Regions from separate parts of the Corynebacterium durum genome, predicted to be linked through region 2. Evidence: predicted binding sites of a transcription regulator. Region 2 holds the regulator's gene; the other holds the start of a gene.
The links. Region 2 encodes LexA, which represses DNA repair genes until DNA is damaged. Its sites were predicted from a motif close to CGAACANNTGTTCG; they were not measured.

Region 1: the regulator LexA is predicted to act here: its motif matches at 2,473-2,486, upstream of CDUR_RS08940 (SAV_6107 family HEPN domain-containing protein).

What each region holds. Positions count from the first base shown of each region.
Region 1 is NZ_CP047200.1:1,921,557-1,931,491, forward strand. It holds gene rsmH (16S rRNA (cytosine(1402)-N(4))-methyltransferase RsmH) at 1-368, opposite strand, end outside; gene mraZ (division/cell wall cluster transcriptional repressor MraZ) at 507-938, opposite strand; gene CDUR_RS08935 (DUF3040 domain-containing protein) at 1,422-1,823, opposite strand; gene CDUR_RS08940 (SAV_6107 family HEPN domain-containing protein) at 1,970-2,404, opposite strand; gene CDUR_RS08945 (GNAT family N-acetyltransferase) at 2,572-3,141, shown strand; gene metF (methylenetetrahydrofolate reductase [NAD(P)H]) at 3,138-4,118, opposite strand; gene CDUR_RS08955 (polyprenyl synthetase family protein) at 4,184-5,242, shown strand; gene CDUR_RS08960 (alpha-(1->6)-mannopyranosyltransferase A) at 5,256-6,743, shown strand; gene CDUR_RS08965 (Rv2175c family DNA-binding protein) at 6,712-7,080, opposite strand; gene pknB (Stk1 family PASTA domain-containing Ser/Thr kinase) at 7,175-9,376, shown strand; gene CDUR_RS08975 (class II 3-deoxy-7-phosphoheptulonate synthase) at 9,389-9,935, opposite strand, start outside.
Region 2 is NZ_CP047200.1:1,621,145-1,631,079, forward strand. It holds gene hrpA (ATP-dependent RNA helicase HrpA) at 1-3,052, shown strand, start outside; gene nrdR (transcriptional regulator NrdR) at 3,058-3,546, opposite strand; gene CDUR_RS07550 (hypothetical protein) at 3,718-4,083, opposite strand; gene lexA (transcriptional repressor LexA) at 4,491-5,186, shown strand; gene sugR (transcriptional regulator SugR) at 5,488-6,267, shown strand; gene ptsP (phosphoenolpyruvate--protein phosphotransferase) at 6,354-8,045, opposite strand; gene CDUR_RS07570 (DeoR/GlpR family DNA-binding transcription regulator) at 8,275-9,054, shown strand; gene CDUR_RS07575 (1-phosphofructokinase family hexose kinase) at 9,051-9,935, shown strand, end outside.

The DNA of each region.
Region 1 (9,935 bases), 300 kb from region 2:
GTCTGATCCAATTGCATCGACGACACACCCAAATCAAACAACGCTCCTGATACCCCGTAGGTCCGAGCCCGCTCAAACGGCTCCCCCTCACCAGTTTCAATTGCCGTGCCTAGGCCATCAAAACGAGTGTGGTAAAAACCAAAACGCTCGCCGTAAGTGGCGAGTCGTTCCTGAGCTCCTTCAGCGGCTAATCGGTCCCTATCCAGGCCAATTACGCACGCCTTTGGAAAAGATCTCAAGAAAAACTCAGCATGCCCTCCGGCACCTAATGTGCCGTCAACAATGACTGCCTTGTCGCCCATTTCGCGAACAGGGTCTGCAATCAACTCAGTAACACGATCACGCAAAACTGGAACATGCCCGTGCATCTAGGTTGATCACCTCCTCATTCACAAAACAAACTGCCGGGGTGTGCGTAGGGCCCTGCCCGGGGTCATTGATCTGATGTTGGGGAAGTACACCAGAGCAACTCCGCCAAGCAGAGTCCGTACACACACTCCAACCTGCTACAGCAGACCACCCAAAACGTCGTCTTCAGCAGCAGAGAAGGCGGCTTCAGTTTCAGCCTGGTACGTTGCCCAAGCTTCGGCGTCCCAGATTTCCAGAAAATCCACTGAACCGATTACTACACATTCTTTGGTAAGACCCGCGTACTGGCGATGCGCCGCCGACAACGTAATTCGCCCATGTCCGTCTGGACGCTGCTCATCAGCACTGGCCGCCAAGTTACGAATAAACGCTCGCGCCTCGGGGTTCGTGCGAGAAACAGCGGCTGCTTTACGTGCCCGTGCCGCAAACTCCTCACGCGGATAAACCGCAAGACTGTGATCCTGCCCCTTGGTGATCATCAACCCGCCAGCCAGTTCCTCGCGGAATTTCGCCGGGAGAGTCAACCGCCCTTTGTCATCAAGCTTTGGAGTGTAGGTACCAAGAAACATGCTCGGCCCTACCTTTCCTCACTAACTCACTAGGGGCGCTCACCTTGAGGCTTGAAGCCACATAGTTGCGGGCCGATTGAAGCTCAACCGCCCCACCACTGCACCCCACCCTACCCCACTTTGCCCCACCAGCAACACTCAGCACACCATTTAGCAGATTTGACACACCTTTTGACGCTGGTCATACACTATTTTCCCGAGTGGGAGAAATTTTGAAAACAGCCAAAAATTTACCCCCAGCCGCCACTCTAAGTAACAATTTCCCCATCAATATGATTTGCCCTCAAATCCCCCAAAGCACAACATCTACACCCGCGAGCTGGGGATTTGCTGACCAAAATTGGCTGAGCGCCGCCTTAGGTGGGGCAAAGTGGGAGATGTGGGTGGGGAGAAGTGGGAACACAATGAATGCTCAGAAACAGCACAACCCCGACACGAAAAAAGCGGCCCCCGTGGGGGCCGCAGACGGTAGTATGGAATGTTCTAATGTTCGTCGAAGCGACGGCGGAAATTATCCTCCATCCGACTAGCAACACTGCTATTGCTGTCAGCAGGAGTCTGCCTTAGAAAGCGCTGTCGCCTCTCTATGGATTGACGACGTGCCCCACCCTGCAACATCCACATCGCCGCACCAAACATCAACAGGAATCCGACCACACTAATAGTGACAAACCATAAGTTTTGTTGACTTAAGGCAACTCCACCGACCAACAACACCAACCCAAGCATAAAAAGGGCAATGCCGCGGATAGTCAGTCCACCAGTCCGCGATTCTCCAGCAAACGCGCCAGCGTTTTTGACAGCGGCACTAAATTTTGGATCATCAGCCAAAAGGGACTGCTCAATCTCGCGAAGCATCCGCTGTTCCTGCTCTGAAAGAGCCACTGTTCCTCCCATTAATGCTCAGGCAATAGCTTTCTTATGGTGGCAACGTCTAGCGTAGCGCCAAAGTTCCCACCTAATCTACCTAGTGATTACGCCTCGCGCCGAGATCAACCATTTGCTGCCCCCGCTCCATTGCTTTCATACAACTATGCAACCTCAGAAACCCAGCCAGCCTCCGCATCTACTGAATCAAGAAAACCCCGCACACGCTGGACAAACTCACGCACTATAACCGGATCAACCTCGACTTCCATACCGCTAGACACCCGCGAGCGAAGCTTAGAAAAAGCCTTAAAATCAGCCGCCTGTTCCACCCCCGTTTCATCAACCAAAGCTAATTGATCCCACGCCCCGTGCGGTTTGCGCTTACGCTGAGCCACTGCACTGACCGCAATACGCGCACCCGCCGTCCGCAGCGCAGCCTGATATGCAAGTTCCAGCGCGGAGGCTTCGTCGCCCGCACGAAGCGCAACCTGGGACTGCGTGAGCAACACGTGCGCCTTCCCCAAAAACTCCGCACGCTTAGCTTCCCCGCGTCCGCCAAACCGTGTTGTTGCGGAAATAACCGTGGCCATCATCATCTCCTTTCTCCATCTTCCGATCGTGGCCTCACTATAAAATCCCCACCAGACACCACCTCTTCAATTTTCGATCATATGTTCGATAATTATGGCTATGCGCTGCGCTGAGCACCCCTTCCCCTCTCTCTTCTTCAGCGGCAAGACACAATTCATGATGAGATGGAGTAGTGCCTGTAACTATTCACACGCTGTCCCCCACCGAGTTCCTTGATCACTGCCCTCAACTCGTTGATGTGTACATCACTGCCATGGACTACCACCCCAAAGTAAGGGCTGTACGGAACACCGCGTGGCGCAACGCAGTGATGTTCCCGGAGTTTCGCGCGGTCTACGCACTGGATGGATCCAGGATCGTTGGGGTGGCGTATGGGCACTTAGGCCGGGCACAACAGTGGTGGCACAGCCAGATTCGACAGGCAGTCCGCAACAGCGATCCCCGCTCAGTGGCGCTCAACGATTATTTTGAGGTCGCCGAAGTCCACGTTCTCCCCGATTATCAGGGACGCGGTGTCGGCCGAGCCCTACTCACAGAGTTGCTGGCAGGCGTGAATTCCCCCTACGCCATCCTCTCTACCCCAGAAGTCGCCGGGGAAAATAACCGCGCGTTCGGCCTGTACCGTTCCTTTGGGTTTATGGATATTCTGCGCAATTTTCTCTTCCGCGGGGATGAACGCCCCTTCGCGGTTCTCTACCTCCGGCTGGAAAAATCCACAACAGAAAAGTCCCCAGAGTATTAACGAATTGCATCCTGCCCAGCATCGGTTCCCCATGCTGGTGCCATACCCAAATTATGAAGGACTTCTTGGGTAGCGCGAGCAAAGTTAAGGGTCATAAAATGCAGGTCCGGAGCCCCTTCCTCGATGAGGCGTTCGGCCATGGCTGTGGTGACCTCGATACCCACTTTGCGGATCTCATCGCGGTTTTTCTCTTCGTCCCCAGCCGCAGCTCGTTCCAGGCGTTCCTCCAATGCCGACGGCAGCGCCGCGCCAGAAAGTTCGACTTGGCGGCGCACAGACCTCAGACTCGTGATCGGCATCAGACCGGGGATCACAGGTTTGGTGCCGTGTTCGGGATCCGCCGCAGCGAGCCGGTCCCGCAACCGCAGGTAATGGTCCACATCAAAGAACATTTGCGTGATGGAGTACTGCGCCCCGGCGCGCAATTTCGCCAGGGTATAGTACGTGTCGTCTTCAAGGGTGCGGGCGCGGTGGTGCCCTTCGGGAAAAGATGCAATGCCAATGTCAAAGTGCTGGCATTCAGGCATGGCATGCACAAGGTCGATGAGTTCGTTGGCGTAGGAGTACCCGCCATTGGTGGTGCACCACTCGCCGAGGGGGTCCCCTGGCGGGTCGCCCCGCAAAGCGAGAAGGTTGGTCAACCCGAGTTCGGAGTATTCCCGCAGGATGGCGCGAAGTTCGTCTTCAGTATGGTCCACAAGGGTAAGGTGGACGAGCGTGGTAAGGGGCTGTTTGGCCAGTCGCCGGGCGACACGGCTGGTGCGTTCGCGAGTGGATCCTCCGGCGCCGTAGGTGACGGAGACGAAACAGGCACCGAGGTCATGGAATGTTGTAGCGGCGGCCCAGAGGCGTGCTTCCGCGGCGTCGTCACGCGGTGGCATGAATTCGACGGAGAAAGGCACCTGACCGGGACTGCGCAGGGAAATGGCGCGGGAGATAGGGACTTGAAGGTTTGCGGGAATGTTATGGGGGTGCATGCCTGGGTATCTTATTCTTTGAGTAGGCGTAGTGAGTAGAAGGGGTTGTTGGGTTGAGTGCACGCATGGTGACGTTGGATGAGGTCCCAGAAGCGGTTCAGGCCGTATTAGTGGAGTTTTTTGCCCGACAGCGCAACCACCTGGCCGGTATACAACCGGAAGCTGTGGACGTGTTGGAACAGTTTGTGTTGGGTGGTGGGAAGCGGCTGCGACCGTTGTTTGCCTGGGCAGGTTATACGGGCGTGGGTGGTTCGGAGGATCCGCAGGCGGTGTTGCGTGCGGTGAGTTCCTTGGAGTTGATCCAGGCGTGTGCCCTTCTTCACGACGACATTATTGACTCCTCGGATACGCGGCGCGGACGTCCGACGGCACATCGCACGGTGGAGACACGCCACAGGGAACGTGGCTGGTCCGGGGATTCGGCGCATTTTGGCAGGTCTGTTGCTATTTTGTTGGGTGATTTTGCCCTGGCATGGGCGGACGATCTGGTGCATTCATCGGGTTTGTCGGCGGCGGCCTTGCAGCGGGTTCAGGAGCCGTGGCGGGCGATGCGCTCGGAGGTTATTGCTGGTCAACTGCTGGATGTGTCTCTGGAGGCGTCAGGTAGCGAGCGTCTGGAGGATGCGGAGCGGGTGAACCGTTTTAAAACCGCCGCTTACACCATTGAACGCCCGCTGCATATTGGGGCCGCGCTTGCCGACGCCCCGCAGCCCGTGGTGGATGCCTATCGCAAGTTCGGCGCGGATATTGGCGTGGCCTTCCAGCTGCGTGATGATGTTTTAGGAGTATTCGGCGATCCTGCGGTGACGGGGAAACCCGCTGGTGATGATCTGCGCGAAGGCAAGCGCACGGTGCTTGTCGCCTCAGCATTGGCGCTTGCCGACGCCCATAATCCGACCGCTGCTGAAGCCTTACGGCGTGGCATAGGTACAGTAAAAACACCCGAGGAAATTGCGGCCCTCACCGACATTATTTCTGCTACTGGTGCGCGGCAAGTAGTGGAGGACCGCATTGCGGAGCTCACCGCATCTGGTTTGGCTCATTTGGAGGAGGCACAGATCAACCCCGATGTTGCCGAAGCATTGCGAGGGCTTGCGATCAAGGCGACTACCCGCACCATGTGACACGACAGGCAAGATGATGATGAAGGTTTTCCGCACACCACTGTGGCTCGGCGTGATAGGCGCAACGGTGCTCGCCATTGGCTCTTATGGTGGTGGCGCGGTGCGGTATCGCGGCGGTGTGTTGGATGCACTGGGCTGGTCTTTTTTGGCATTTGGCCACGGCGCAGGTATGTTCAACGCGCTGTTTGGTGTGGGGATTGTGCTGATCGTGGTCACGTGGGCACAGCTGGGTAGAAGTCTGTTCTCCACACCTGACGCAGTCACGGCTGATTCCATTCAGCGTTGCGTGTGGGCGTGGATCATTCCGCTGATTTTCGCGGCACCGATGCTCTCACGCGACGTGTACTCGTACCTAATGCAGGGCGCGATGCAACGCGACGGTTTTGACCCCTATTCAGAGGGCGTGTCAGTCAACCCGGGGCCGATGATGCTGGAGGTCAGCCACGATTGGCGCAATACCACCACCCCATACGGCCCGCTGCACTTGGGCATTGGCAACGTGATCACCACCATTGTGGGCGATAACGTGACATTGGGCGTGGTGCTGTACAAGCTGGTATCCATTGCCGGTTTCGCATTGATCATGTGGTCGGTTCCAGCGATTGCGCGGCTCCTCGGTGGCAATCCCGCCTTGGCGATGTGGCTGGGTGTGGCCAACCCGGTGATGTATCTGCACCTGATCGGTGGCATGCACAACGAGTCACTGATGGTGGGGTTAGTGTGCGCTGGCCTGCTATTGGCGCTGCGCCGCAGGTACGTGGTGGGCGTGGCGCTGATTGGTGTGGCTGTGGCATTGAAGGCAACAGCGATTATTGCCATGCCCTTTGTGGTGTGGATGCTGATGCGTTTCATCGCGGCTAAGTGGGACGGGCGTCGATACCCACTGGCGTTTGTGCTGGCCGGGCTGTGGGTGGCTGTGGAGACGATGGTGGCCATCACAGTGGTGACGATTCTCTCGGGGTCTTCCTGGGGCTGGGTGTCGCAGCTCAGTGGCAATTCCAAGGTGATTAACCCCCTCGCGTTCCCATCATTGCTGGCCAGCGTAGCCACGCCGTTTGCCATCTACATCAACGACGACATCACCTTCAACCAGGTGCTGGGCTGGTGCCGCGTGATCTGTCAGGTGCTCATGCTGGCGGGGCTGGTCGTGGTGTGGTGGCGGTATCGCCGCACCGATCAGGACGCTATCAAAGGCACCACGGCGGCCTATGGCGTGGCGGTGGTGTTCAACACGGTGACCTTGCCGTGGTACTACACCAGCCTGTTGTCGCTGATCGGCACATTCCAGCCGTCGAGAAGGCTGGTGGTGTGGACCACGGGGCTATCGATCCTGGTGGCACTCATGTTCACCGGAAGCGGAAACCACAAGTTTTACGATATTCCCTGGGTAGCAGCGGCGGTTTTGGCCTCGTACCTGCTCACCCGGTACATTTTCGGCCGCCACAACATCCCCACTCAAGGGAGTGCTGCTAAAACCCCAGAGCCTGCGCCCGCCGCATAACCTCGCGGGCAAGGTGCCCGTGGAGCGCGTCGATGGGACGGCCCGGCAGGGACTCATCTTCGGTAAACAGGTAGCGCAGAATTTCCGTGTCGTCATAGCCGCCATCGGACAGGACGGCAATCACTCCGGGCACGAACTTGATGATCTCCCCCTCGCTATTAAAGTACGCCTCCGGGAGATAAGAAATGCCATCACGCTCAACCGCAATGAGCTGATGGTCGCCGAGAAGATCGAACAATCGGGTGACCACTACCCCCATGCGTTCCGCGGCGTCGGGAATAGTAATCAGCACTTCATCTACTGGTAGGACATCATGTGCTGCTGGAAAAGAACTCACAATGCTTAATTTACCTCACATTTATGGCTTATTCAGAGTTATCTGGGTTTGATGGACTAGCATATGTGTGACTTTTTCGGCCATACTTGTGGTCATGTCGAAGTTAAATGTTGGTGATCTGCTCGATGGGCGTTATCGCATCGAAACACCCATCGCGCGGGGTGGCATGTCCACTGTCTACCGATGTATTGATACCCGCCTCGGGCGACCGGTTGCAGCTAAGGTCATGGACGATCGCTACATTGATGACCCCATCTTCCGCGACCGCTTCCGCCGGGAAGCGCGATCCATGGCGCAACTGTCGCACCCCTGCCTGGTCAACGTCTATGACACGGGTGAAGACGGCGACCACCTGTTCCTCATCATGGAACTCATCAACGGTGGTACCCTCCGCGAACTCTTAGCTGAGCGCGGCCCCATGCCCCCGCACGCCGTCGCAGCTGTGATGCGCAGCATGCTCACCGGACTCTCTGTGGCGCACTCTGCTGGGATGGTGCACCGCGACATCAAACCAGACAACATCCTGATCAACGGCGATCACCAGGTCAAACTCGCCGACTTCGGACTGGTGCGTGAAACCTCCCAAAACACCGCCACCTCAGACCAGATCATCGGCACCGTCTCCTACCTTTCGCCCGAACAGGTCGAAGGCGGCGACATCGGCCCGGAAAGCGACGTCTACTCCGCCGGCATCGTCCTCTACGAACTGCTCACTGGGGAAATCCCCTTCACCGGCGACACCCAGGTAGCACAGGCATTTAAACGCCTCAACAACGACGTCCCCGCCCCCAGCACCCGCATCGACGGCGTACCACCGCTTTTCGACGCCCTGGTTGCCCAAGCCACCTCCCGCAACCCCGAGGAACGCTTCACCGACGCCGGGGAATTCCTTTCCGCCGTAGACAGTGCAGCAGCCGAACTGTCTCTCCCCGCATTCAAGGTACCCATCCCCCGAAACGCGGCGGCACATCGCGCCACCGAAATTGAGGATGATGCCGCGACGGAAGAATTTGGTACGCGGGAATTTGACGCGGACGAGATGGGTACCGAAGTGTTCAACTCGGGGCCAACCGAAACCTCCATTCTGGAACCAGTTGTTCCCACACCAGCCCCCGCGCAAGCCTCGGCACCCGAAACCCGCGTGGCAGCAGCGACACCCGCACATCAAGCACCTTCTCCCGCTCCGCCTACACCTGTCAGCCCGCCAGGCCCCAAACCCGTGAGCAACCGCTCCGGCATCCGACTCGGTGTGTGGTTGACCGTCATATTCATTCTCACCTGTGCCGTCGCTGTCGGCGGTTGGTGGTTTGGTTCTGGGCGCTACGGCGAGATTCCAGAAGTCATTGGCATGGACCGTGTGCAGGCTACTGCGGCAATCCAGAACGGTGGCTTCGAACCCACCATCCAGCAGGTGTACAACGACGACACCGCCGTCGACCAGATTGTGGGTACCAATCCCCCTTTTGGTTCTAGGGCGGTCCGAGGCAGCAATGTGGCCATTCTCATTTCCCTCGGACGCCCCACCATCCCCACCATCCCCACCGATCACAGCGTAGACCGCTACCGGGCACTCCTCAGCGAACGCACCCTCACCTGGCAGGACGGCGACCAGGTGTACTCCGACGACGTCCCCGCCGGGGGCGTCGCAGAAACAAGCCCCGCAGTAGGCCAAGAAGTGCGCACCGGAACCGCTGTCAGTGTCTCGCTGAGCAAAGGACCAGCACCCGTCGCCGTACCCGACGTCAAAGGACTTTCACGTTCAGCCGCCGAGTCGGCGCTCAAGAGTGCAGGACTGAAAGTCGCGCGTGTCGATGAAGGCTTCATCTCCACCACCCCGAAAGACCACGTGTTTGGTATCCTCCCCGCGCCGGGTACCGAAGTGACGCGCGGTACCGAAGTGGTGATCCAGGTCTCCACCGCCCTCGAAGTCCCCGACATTGTGGGCATGTCGCAGGAAGAAGCCACCAAGAAGCTGCAGGAAGCCGGCATCAAAGTCGACCAGATCAAGCAGGACAACACCACCGGCACCAAAGCTCATCAGGTTGTGGGAACAGCCCCAGGTCCTGGAACCCTCATAGATCCCAGCTCGTCCAGCGTCGATATCGTCGTGGCCAAAAAGGTCAAAGTTCCCAACGTGGTGGGCAGCAAACTGGCCGATGCCAAAGAAAAACTAGAAGAAGCCGGACTCTCCGCCTCAAGCAGCGGGTCCGACTCCTCACGGGTGATCACTCAAAGCCCCCGCGCTGGAAGTGAAGTTGACAACGGCAAATCAGTCACGCTGAAAACCATCGGCTAGGGGCCGGAGATGCTAATTGCGCAGCATCTCCGCAACAAGGAACGCTAGTTCCAGGGACTGCTGGGTATTCAGCCGCGGATCGCAGGCTGACTCGTAACGGCCCGGCAGATCCACATCAGTAATATCCCAGGCACCACCCAGGCACTCAGTCACGTCCTCACCGGTCAGTTCAATGTGAATACCACCCGGGTGAGTGCCCAGCGCGCGGTGTACCTCAAAAAAGCCCTGCACCTCGTCAATCACCTTGTCAAAGTGTCGGGTCTTGTAGCCATTGGACGAAGTGGTGGTATTCCCGTGCATCGGGTCACTCTGCCAAATCACCTTATGGCCCGAAGCCTCCACGGCCTGCACAATCGCAGGAAGCGCAGTGCGCACCTTATCGTGCCCCATGCGGGCAACTATGGCTAGTCGCCCAGGCTCGTAGTTCGGGTCCAAGCGATCCGCGTAGGCCACCGCTTCTTCCGGGGTGATCGACGGGCCGATCTTAATGCCCACTGGGTTGGAAATCATCGCGGCGAAATTCACGTGGAAATCGTCAATGCCGCGTGTACGTTCACCG
Region 2 (9,935 bases):
ACCAGGCGACATTCTGTGCTTCTTCGCCGGGGAACGTGAAATTCGTGATGCACTTGAAGTGATTAAAGCAAAAAAGTGGCGTGACATCGAGGTTGTTCCGCTGTATGGACGATTGTCCAACCAGGAACAACACCGTGTTTTTCGGTCGCATCGAGGTCGGAGGATTGTCCTGGCAACAAACATTGCAGAGACCTCCCTTACCGTCCCTGGCATCCGTTATGTGGTGGATACTGGCACAGCGCGCATTTCCCGTTACTCAACCCGCACAAAAGTTCAGCATCTTCCCGTAGAAAATATCTCTCAAGCCAGCGCACATCAACGTTCAGGGCGCTGCGGCCGCGTGGCGGACGGCATTGCGATTCGCCTGTACTCGGAAGAGGATTTTCTGACTCGAGCGGAATTTACTGATCCAGAAATTCTTCGCACGAACCTTGCCAGCGTGATTTTGCGCATGGCATCACTGCGCCTTGGGGATATAGCAGATTTCCCATTTGTAGAGGCGCCGGATCAGCGTTCTATTCGTGACGGTTTGCTGCTGCTTCACGAGTTGGGGGCGTTGAACGACGGCGAGCACAATGGGGCACCGAAACTGAGCGACGTCGGCAAGCAATTGGCGCGTATTCCTGTCGATCCACGCATGGCTCGAATGCTTATTGAGGCACAACAACTGGGGTGTCTACATAACGTGATAGTGATTGTCGCCGCGCTGACCATTCAAGATGTAAGGGAACGGCCACTTGATTTCCAAGCACAGGCCGATCAAGCGCACGCCCGCTTCAAGGATTCGAGCAGTGATTTTCTGAGTTATCTGAAACTGTGGGACTATATTTTACGCACTCGCCGTGAGCTGAGCGGTAATGCTTTTCGTCGTCGCATGAAGCAGGAATTTCTGCACTATATGCGCATTAGAGAGTGGCGTGATTTGGTGCAGCAACTGGAACAGGTGGCACAAGATCTTGGTTGGCTGACCCGTAATAGCGTCTCCGCAGATAACAATGGTGATGCGATACATCAGGCGCTGCTGACCGGGTTGTTGTCGCATATTGGCTCACGCAATGGCGAGTCTAAGGAATTTTCGGGTGCACGGGGAACGCATTTTATGGTCTTTCCGGGTTCGTCATTAGCAAAAAAGCCGCCTTATTTTATCATGGCCGCAGAACTAGTACATACATCACGGCTGTGGGCTCGGGACTGTGCTGAAATCGAGCCAGAATGGGTAGAAAAAGCAGCTTCATCCCTGTTACGTCATCAGTATTCGGAACCACATTGGTCATCAAAAAGAGCGGCAGCGATGGCTCATCAAAAATCTACCTTGTTTGGCGTCACCATTGTGGCCGATCGTATTGTCCCTTATCATCGAGTCGATCCAGGCATAGCGCGTGACTTATTTATACGGCACGCACTGGTTGAAGGTGAATGGAACACCCATCATGCCTTTTTCCACAAAAACATGGAAAAGTTGCAGTCTGCCTCCGAATTAGAGGATAAAGCCCGGCGGCGCGACATCGTGGTAGATGAGCAAACTCTCTTTGATTTTTACGACGCCCGTATACCTTCGTCCGTGACCACTGGTCGTCACTTTGATAGTTGGTGGAAAAAGAGACAGCGTACCGAACCAACACTCCTTGACTTTGATCCATCCAAGCTTGTCAGTGACACTCATAATGTGTCTGAGGTCGCTTTTCCCGATGTTTGGCGGCAGGGCAATGTGGAGTATGAACTTAGTTATCGATTTGAACCAGGAACCCCAGACGATGGTGTGACAGTTCGTATTCCCATGCCACTTCTGGCGGGTTTAACACCCCGCGGATTTGATTGGTTGGTTCCTGGTTTACGCAAAGAGCTGGTTACGGAACTCATTAGGACTCTTCCGAAGCCGCTGCGCCGCACAGTTGTACCGGCCTCCGATTTTGCCGCACGAGCGCTCCCACAACTGCACCCCTACCAGGGGGACAACGATTCAGAGACCACACTCACCAGCCAACTTGCCGACGCCCTGCGCACCCTCGGTGGCCATGGAATCAATGCTTCTGACTTCCAGTTGTCACAACTGCCCCCTCATCTTCGAATGTCATTTGCAGCTGTGGACAAACGTGGCGACATCATTGATCGTGACAAAGACCTCACCGCTTTACAGGAACGTCAAGCCGAGAAAGTCACCTCATCAGTTGGTCGCGTGGCTGGCTCCTCCGGGTCCTCGGTGGTCGAAGCATGGACAAACGACACTCTCGGGGCAATCGATGAGGAGGTTATCACTACGGTAGATGGGCAAAAAGTAGTGGCCTACCCGGCATTAGCGGTCACACCTCAGGGTGTGAGTATCCAGGTGCTTCCGACCAAAGCCGCTGCAGATGCTTCAATGATGACGGCCACGCTGACGCTACTCATGCGGGACATTACTGTGAGCGTGCAACGAATGCTAAATGGTCTCCCTTTGAAACAACGAGTGGCGGTAGAGCACTACCCCCATGGGGGTGCAGCTGGCCTCGTTGATGATGCCCGGGTGACAGCAATCCGAGATGCCATGTTGGAAGCTGGTGGACCAGCACGATCACCAGACGAGTTTGAACAGCTACGCGCTACCATCGCGCCAACAGTTCCAGCAACGGTGAGACAGATTATTGTCCAACTAGCACCAGCACTGGCGGACTATCACAATGTCGTTGAAGAACTAAAACGCTGGTCAGGCGATGCCATTGATGACATGACTGCCCAGCTGGAGTTTTTACTTCCGCCTCATGCCATTTCTGTCCATGGCATGTCACACCTCAAGCATCTTCCCCGCTACCTGCAGGCAATGCTCATTCGGTTAGAGGACATGGAGACCCACCCAGACCGTGATGCCGATAACCAGGACATTATCGCGGACGTGACAGACTATATACGCCAGCGTCTGGCACAACTACCGTCTTCCAGAGCAAAGTCCCGGGAGGTCAAAAACGTGTGGTGGATGGTGGAGGAACTCAGAGTGAGTTTGTTCGCGCAGCGCCTTGGCACCGCCCATGCAGTGTCCGAACGCAGGATACAGAAAGCGGTGGACAAGCTTCGCTAGCAGTATTATCTGCGTGAACGGTGTGATTCAGAGCTTCGTGCAGCCAATCTGGATTGTCGACGCATCATGCGAATTTCCGACTCGAAATCTTCCGCGCTTTCAAATGACTTGTACACAGACGCGAAACGTAAGTACGCCACCTCATCTAGCTCTCGCAACGGGTCCAGAATAGCTAAGCCAATATCGTTGGCGTGAACCTGTGAACCTCCATGCGATCGCACAGACTCCTCCACGGTTTGCGCAAGACGCTTAAGCGCATCTTCCGACACGTCCCTTCCTTGGCACGCCCGTTTCACACCAACTATTACCTTGTCACGGCTAAAGGGCTCCGTCAGACCATTCCGTTTCACGACGATAAGCAGAGCTTTTTCCACTGTGGTGAAGCGTCCACCACAGCTGGTACATTCACGGCGTCGACGGATAGTCGCACCTGATTCAATGGTGCGTGAATCAATAACCTTAGATTGATCTTTGTGGCAGAACGGACAATACATGGCAGAGTCCCATCATAGGTAACGGTAATGTGCTACCCCCGGTTGTGATACAGGCAATAGGGGCGCATATACCCTTATAGTAGCTGCTGACGCTACCCCCACGAGTCCGAGATCCTCAAGCAAGGTTTCACCTCAAGGTTGCCATCTCATCATTCACTTCATCCGATAAAACTACTGGTGACTACGCACTGTGATCTTTGCATCCGTGATAGCTGAGTCTGACACGGTGTCTTCTTTGCTACTCGCAAACCACACACCCGCCACAAAAATCAGCCCCGCAAGACCTCCCACAACGACGGTGCGAACAGTTGCCCACACTCGCGAACCGCCATTATTACCTTGCATTTCTGCGTCATACACGTCATATAATTCACGCTCTTCCATTCGAATGTGGACGGATCCCATTCGAACATGAGGCGTAGGTTGCTGCATGTAGCCATCACAAGAACCCATATCATAGCCACGCTCACCAAACATCTCCGGATGCGAGAAATCCAGAATATCACCAGCATAAAGGGCATCAAATGTAAGAGTCATGAAAAAGTCCTTTCCCAAACTTACCTGCACAACGCTTTGTCAGTGCACACAGAACCTTATCGAACGAACCCAACAAGGCGCGGCACTCATTGATTCATATGTTCGATATATAGCACCCACCCCAGACATTGTCTAGAGTGCGGGGGTAATTTCTCGAACACTCGTCCCACTTTTCCCTGCGCTTGTGTATTGTTGGGTGTATGAATCCAGGCTGAACATGGTTGTCTGCAGATCAGCTATAGCGCACTGTTCGAATCTTTTGCTCCCTGCGCTGGCCGTATGTGCAGCTTATGTGCGACTCACACCTACCAAGCTGAATGAGCGTTGCGCCATGTTCCTCACCATGGATTCGTGCGTTGTTACCGGAACGTTGTGATCGTAATGATCACAGTCAATAAGGGGATGTTGTGAACAAGCCAGTTAACAAGCCTGATCCGAAGAACCTGACGGCACGTCAGCGGAGAATACTGGAGGTCATTCGGGATGCTGTTGTGCTCCGCGGATACCCACCAAGCATCCGCGAGATCGGCGATGCCGCTGGCCTGCAATCGACCTCGTCGGTGGCCTACCAGTTGAAGGAATTAGAGAAAAAGGGTTTTCTGCGACGCGATCCGAAGAAACCTCGGGCCGTTGATGTTCGACACCTGCCAGATGCTGATGCCCCCAAAACTGGGCCGAAGCCCAGCAGGCCGGTTACCCAAGTTGAGGACCTTCCTGAGGATATACCCACACCTAGTTACATTCCTGTGGTTGGCTCCATTGCAGCAGGAAGCCCGATCCTTGCGGAAGAAAATGTTGAGGACTACTTCCCGCTACCTGCAGAGATTGTGGGCGACGGGGAGCTATACATGCTGCAAGTCGTGGGCGAGTCCATGCGCGATGCAGGCATCTTAGACGGTGACTGGGTGGTAGTACGCTCTCAACCTGTCGCTGAACAGGGCGAGTTTGTTGCTGCAATGATTGATGGTGAGGCTACAGTGAAGGAATTCCATAAGGATTCCACCGGAGTGTGGCTTCTGCCCCATAACGATGCGTTCTCCCCCATCCCCGGTGAGAACGCTCAGATTATGGGCAAAGTCGTGTCTCTGATGCGGAAACTCTAAAAAGGGGTAAGCCGCGCCCCCGCTTATCGTCGTGTGTACGACGAAAGATAAGCGGGGGTGCTTCCGGTTCAGTCCCCCTATTTTTGGTTTGTTGACTAAACGTGACGAGCACAACGCAAATGCCCGATATTCGCCAATTTTCGCAGGTCGAACACATCCGACGGTGCCTATTTTTTGATGCTAGTGTTGTTTTTCATTTTTTCGCTACCCCCGTTTTGTCTGCCTTGGGGGGAAGACATGACAAAATAGGTACGTGAATCGGGCATAAACAAGCCCTGCCGCTTCTGACTTAAGGAGTTTCATGTACGCCGAGGAGCGCCGTCGTCAAATCGCATCTCTTACTGCGATTGAGGGGCGAGTGAATGTCACTGAGCTTGCAGCACGGTTTGATGTTACTGCCGAGACGATTCGACGCGATCTTGCCGTTCTTGACAATGAAGGCACAGTGCACCGGGTCCATGGCGGTGCGGTGGCAAGCCAAAACTTCCAAACTGCGGAGCTTACTGTCGATGCGCGTGCAAAGTCAGCCTCATCAGCAAAGTCAGCTATCGCCCGGGCGGCGCTTGATTTTCTTCCGGCAGCTCAGGGGGGCATGTTCCTAGACGCGGGCACAACGCTGGCACCGTTGGCAGAACTTATCGCGGACCATCCAAATGCCCGGCAGTGGTCTATCGTCACCAACTGCCTACCCATCGCTATGAGCCTAGCCTCTGCGGGGCTTGACGAGGTACAGCTGCTGGGTGGCAGTGTTCGAGCGATTACCCAAGCCGTTGTGGGCGATACGGCACTACGCACTTTGGCGCTCATGCGTGCCGACGTCGCGTTCATCGGCACCAACGCCCTTACCTTGGACCACGGTCTTTCTACCGCAGATTCGCAGGAAGCTGCGGTAAAACGCGCCATGATTATTAATGCCCGTAAGGTCGTAGTGCTGTGCGATGCTACCAAAATGGGATGCGATTACCTTGTGAGCTTCGCCGGAATTGACGACATTGATGTTGTGATCACTGATTCCGGTGCCCCACAATCCATTGTTGATTCCCTCCGCGACCGTGAAATTCAGGTGGTCATTGCCCAGTAAGTATCGGGAAAACCACAATAAAAAGGTCGTATCCCCTACCTTTAAGGCGAGGGATACGACCTTTCTTTTCTAGCCACTAATAGCAACTATGGCTGGAGAATGTCACGTACTTTCTGTCGCGCTTCTGTCGCACCTTCTGCGTTGATGGCAGCTTCGGCGGCTTTCACGCAGGTGTCAAAGTCAATGGCGGAAAGCTGAGCACCGACGCCGGCGATGGCCGTAGATGCGCTAGACAGGGAATTCACGCCCAGGCCGACCAACACACAGGCCAGCAGCGGATCAGCGGCGGCTTCACCGCACACACCCACCGCCGTGTTAGTACGCTTGCCCTCTTCACACGTGTGCTGGATCAAGCGGAGAACGGCAGGCTGCCACGGATCGGTAAGGTATGCCAATTGAGGGGACATGCGGTCAGCCGCCATTGTGTACTGCGTGAGGTCATTGGTACCAATGGAGACAAAGTCGAGGTGGGGCATAATTTTGTCTGCCATCAGAGCAGCGGCCGGAACCTCAATCATGGCACCGGCGACAAGTCCACGCTCGGCGCACAGTCCTGCAAACCACTTAGCCTCACGGGCGGTGGCCACCATGGGGGCCATGACCCATGTCGGAGCGTTTTCGTCGCGTCCAAGTTCCTTGACGGCCTTAGCAATAGCATCAAGCTGGCGCGTGAGCAATGGCTCGTTGGCACGAGCAACACGCAGACCGCGAACACCAAGAGCCGGGTTCATTTCATCAGCCATGGTGGCAAAGGCAACGGGCTTGTCGGAGCCAGCGTCAAGGGACCGAACAACCACCTTGGAGTTGGGGAACCTTTCGAGGACTTTCTTGTATACCTCGGCTTGCTCATCGACGGAAGGTTCTTCTAGCGCCGAAAGGAAGCACATCTCCGTGCGGAACAAGCCAATTCCCTCGGCCTGTGTATCAGATGCAATGCGTGCTGCATTGCCATCTTGAACGTTGGCGAGAAGCTGAACGCGGTGACCATCTTTAGTTTCTGCAGGGCCGCGCCATTGTGCAATGCGCTCGGCGAGAAGCTTTGATTCGGCAACCGCAGCAACAGCGATCTCCGGGTCGGCGTTGAGAGTGATGGTGCCCAACGCGCCGTCAACAAGCACCTTGTCGCCCGCCTTGATGTCGTTGAGGTTAGATCCTACAGCGACGATACAAGGAACGTTGAGCTGCCTGGCGATGATAGCGGTATGGCTTGTAGGACCGCCGAGTTCGGTGACTAGGGCAACAAAGTGGTTTGTGTCCAGGGCGGCAGTATCTGCTGGGGAAAGATCGTCGGCGAAGAGAACCACTTCGCCGTTAACCTGCGGAAGGCCGGGTTCCTCTTCGCCGCGCAATTCAGCGATAACGCGATCGCGGATGTCACGGAGGTCGGTGACGCGCTCCGCCATCACGCCACCAGCGGCTTCGAACATGGAAATGAACTTAGTGGTCGCTGCTACGACGGCATATTCAGCCGGATGACCACTCTTGATGTTCTTGTTGACAGCTTTGCGCCAGCCACGGTCACGCACCATACCGGCTGTTGCGTTGAGCACTTCCTTCGCAGCGCCATCAGCCGCTTCCGAACGTGAACTGAGGCGTTCTGCAACTGTGTCGGCTGCGGTGGTGAATCGTTCGTATTCGGCTTCACGCTCACCAGCTTCCACAACCGGCCCAGAGGTCGGAAGTGCCGGGCGGGGACGGATCCATACAGCTTCTGCGTAACGGACACCAGGCACGACGCCGGTGCCGGTGATGACTGTGTCATCGCTCACTTTACTCATTTTTTGGTACCTGCCTCACGGTTTTTGGTTCAGCGTCGAAGATACCATGTTCCTCAAGGCAACAACACACAAACCAAAAATGAAAGTGTTGACAAACCCACACAAATGGGCGTAAACACAATTGTAGATGCAGCAACTCCACGTTATAGTTGCCCGTTTTTACCCATTGAGCTGCGGCATCTCACAAGAAACAACATGTTCATTCGAGACCCAGCTCATGGAGGTGAATATGCTCACAGTGCACGAGCGTCGTGCCGAAATTACAGCATTAGCTTCTAATCAAGGTCACGCAAGTGTCGCTGAACTGGCTGAACGTTTCTCGGTGACACCTGAGACAATTCGCCGGGATCTGAAGTATCTGGAATCCTCCGGCTTGGTGCACCGTGTTCATGGTGGTGCTGTGACAAATCACACCCTAAGGTCAGACGAGCAACCTTTTTGGGTGTCCGAAAAGTCACATTCTGCGGAAAAGAAGGCTATCGCGCAAGCGGCAATGCCTTTTATTCCAACACAATCAGGCAGCATCGTGATTGATTCCGGCACTTCCACCGCAGCTGTCGCACTGCTCATGGCGGACAGTTACCGAGGTCAGCGGTGGACTATCGTCACGAACTCACTGCCTGTTGGTATTTTGCTTTCCACCGCAGGAATCCCAGGAGTCAACCTTTTGGGCGGAACAATGCGGGCATACACCCAAGCAGTGGTAGGCGAACAGGCGGTTGCCACGTTAAAGAGTCTTCGCGCAGATGTCGCCATCATGGGCACCAATGCCCTCAGCGTTCACCATGGTTTGTCTACCCCCGATCCTTCCGAGGCTGCGATCAAACGAGAAATGATTTCCAGCGCAAACAAGGTGGTAGTGCTGTGTGATTCCTCCAAATTTGAACAGGATTACCTTGTCACATTCGCCGATTTGAGCGACATTGATGTGGTGATTACCGACGCGCACGCAAGTGAGCACTTCTTATCCGCCCTCCGTAACAACGATATTCAGGTCGTGATCTCTTGATTCTCACGCTGACCCCTAATCCAAGTACCGATCTCACTCTTGCTCTTGGGGAACAGCTGCAACGCGACAGTGTGCAGCGCCTCCAATCCGTGACCAGTGTTGCTGGCGGTAAAGGAATCAACGTCTCCAACGCCTGCGCGTTGGCTGGCGTTGACACCTTGGCGCTTTTCCCCGCCGCAGCTAGCGACCCTTTCCTTGAGCTACTCAAGGCAATTAACATTCGCCACCAGGCAATTCAGAACGATGGTGCCGTTCGCACTAACACCACCATCACCGAACCCGATGGCACGACTACCAAACTCAACGGACCGGGTTCGTTGCTTTCCGACGCCGCGCGCGCAGAGGTCGAACGCACACTCATCACCGCCGCCAAAGAAGCAACGTGGGTTGTCATGTCTGGTTCCCTCCCTCCAGGTGCCCCAACTGACTGGTATTCCGCACTCACCGCACAGCTGCGGAACGCTTATCCCCACATCAACATTGCGGTCGATACCTCCGATGCTCCTTTGCTGTCTTTGGCAGAAAACCTAGACTCCGCAGCCCCAACGGTAATTAAGCCAAACGGGTTAGAATTGGGGCAAATTGTGGGTACTGACGGCGAAGAGCTAGAAGCAGCCGCAGCTCGCGGCGAGTTTGAGCCGGTTTTAGAGGCTGCCCGAGAATTGAACACACGAGATATCGCTGAGGTCCTTGTGACTCTAGGTGCCGCTGGCGCAGCACTTGTCACCGAACAGGGCACATGGATTGCTTCTCCCCCGCCGACCATCGCAGTATCTACCGTCGGCGCTGGTGACAGCACACTGGCTGGGTATGTGATGGCACGACAGCAGGGGGCTGACTATGCAACAGCACTTGCCAACGCTGTTGCATATGGGTCGGCT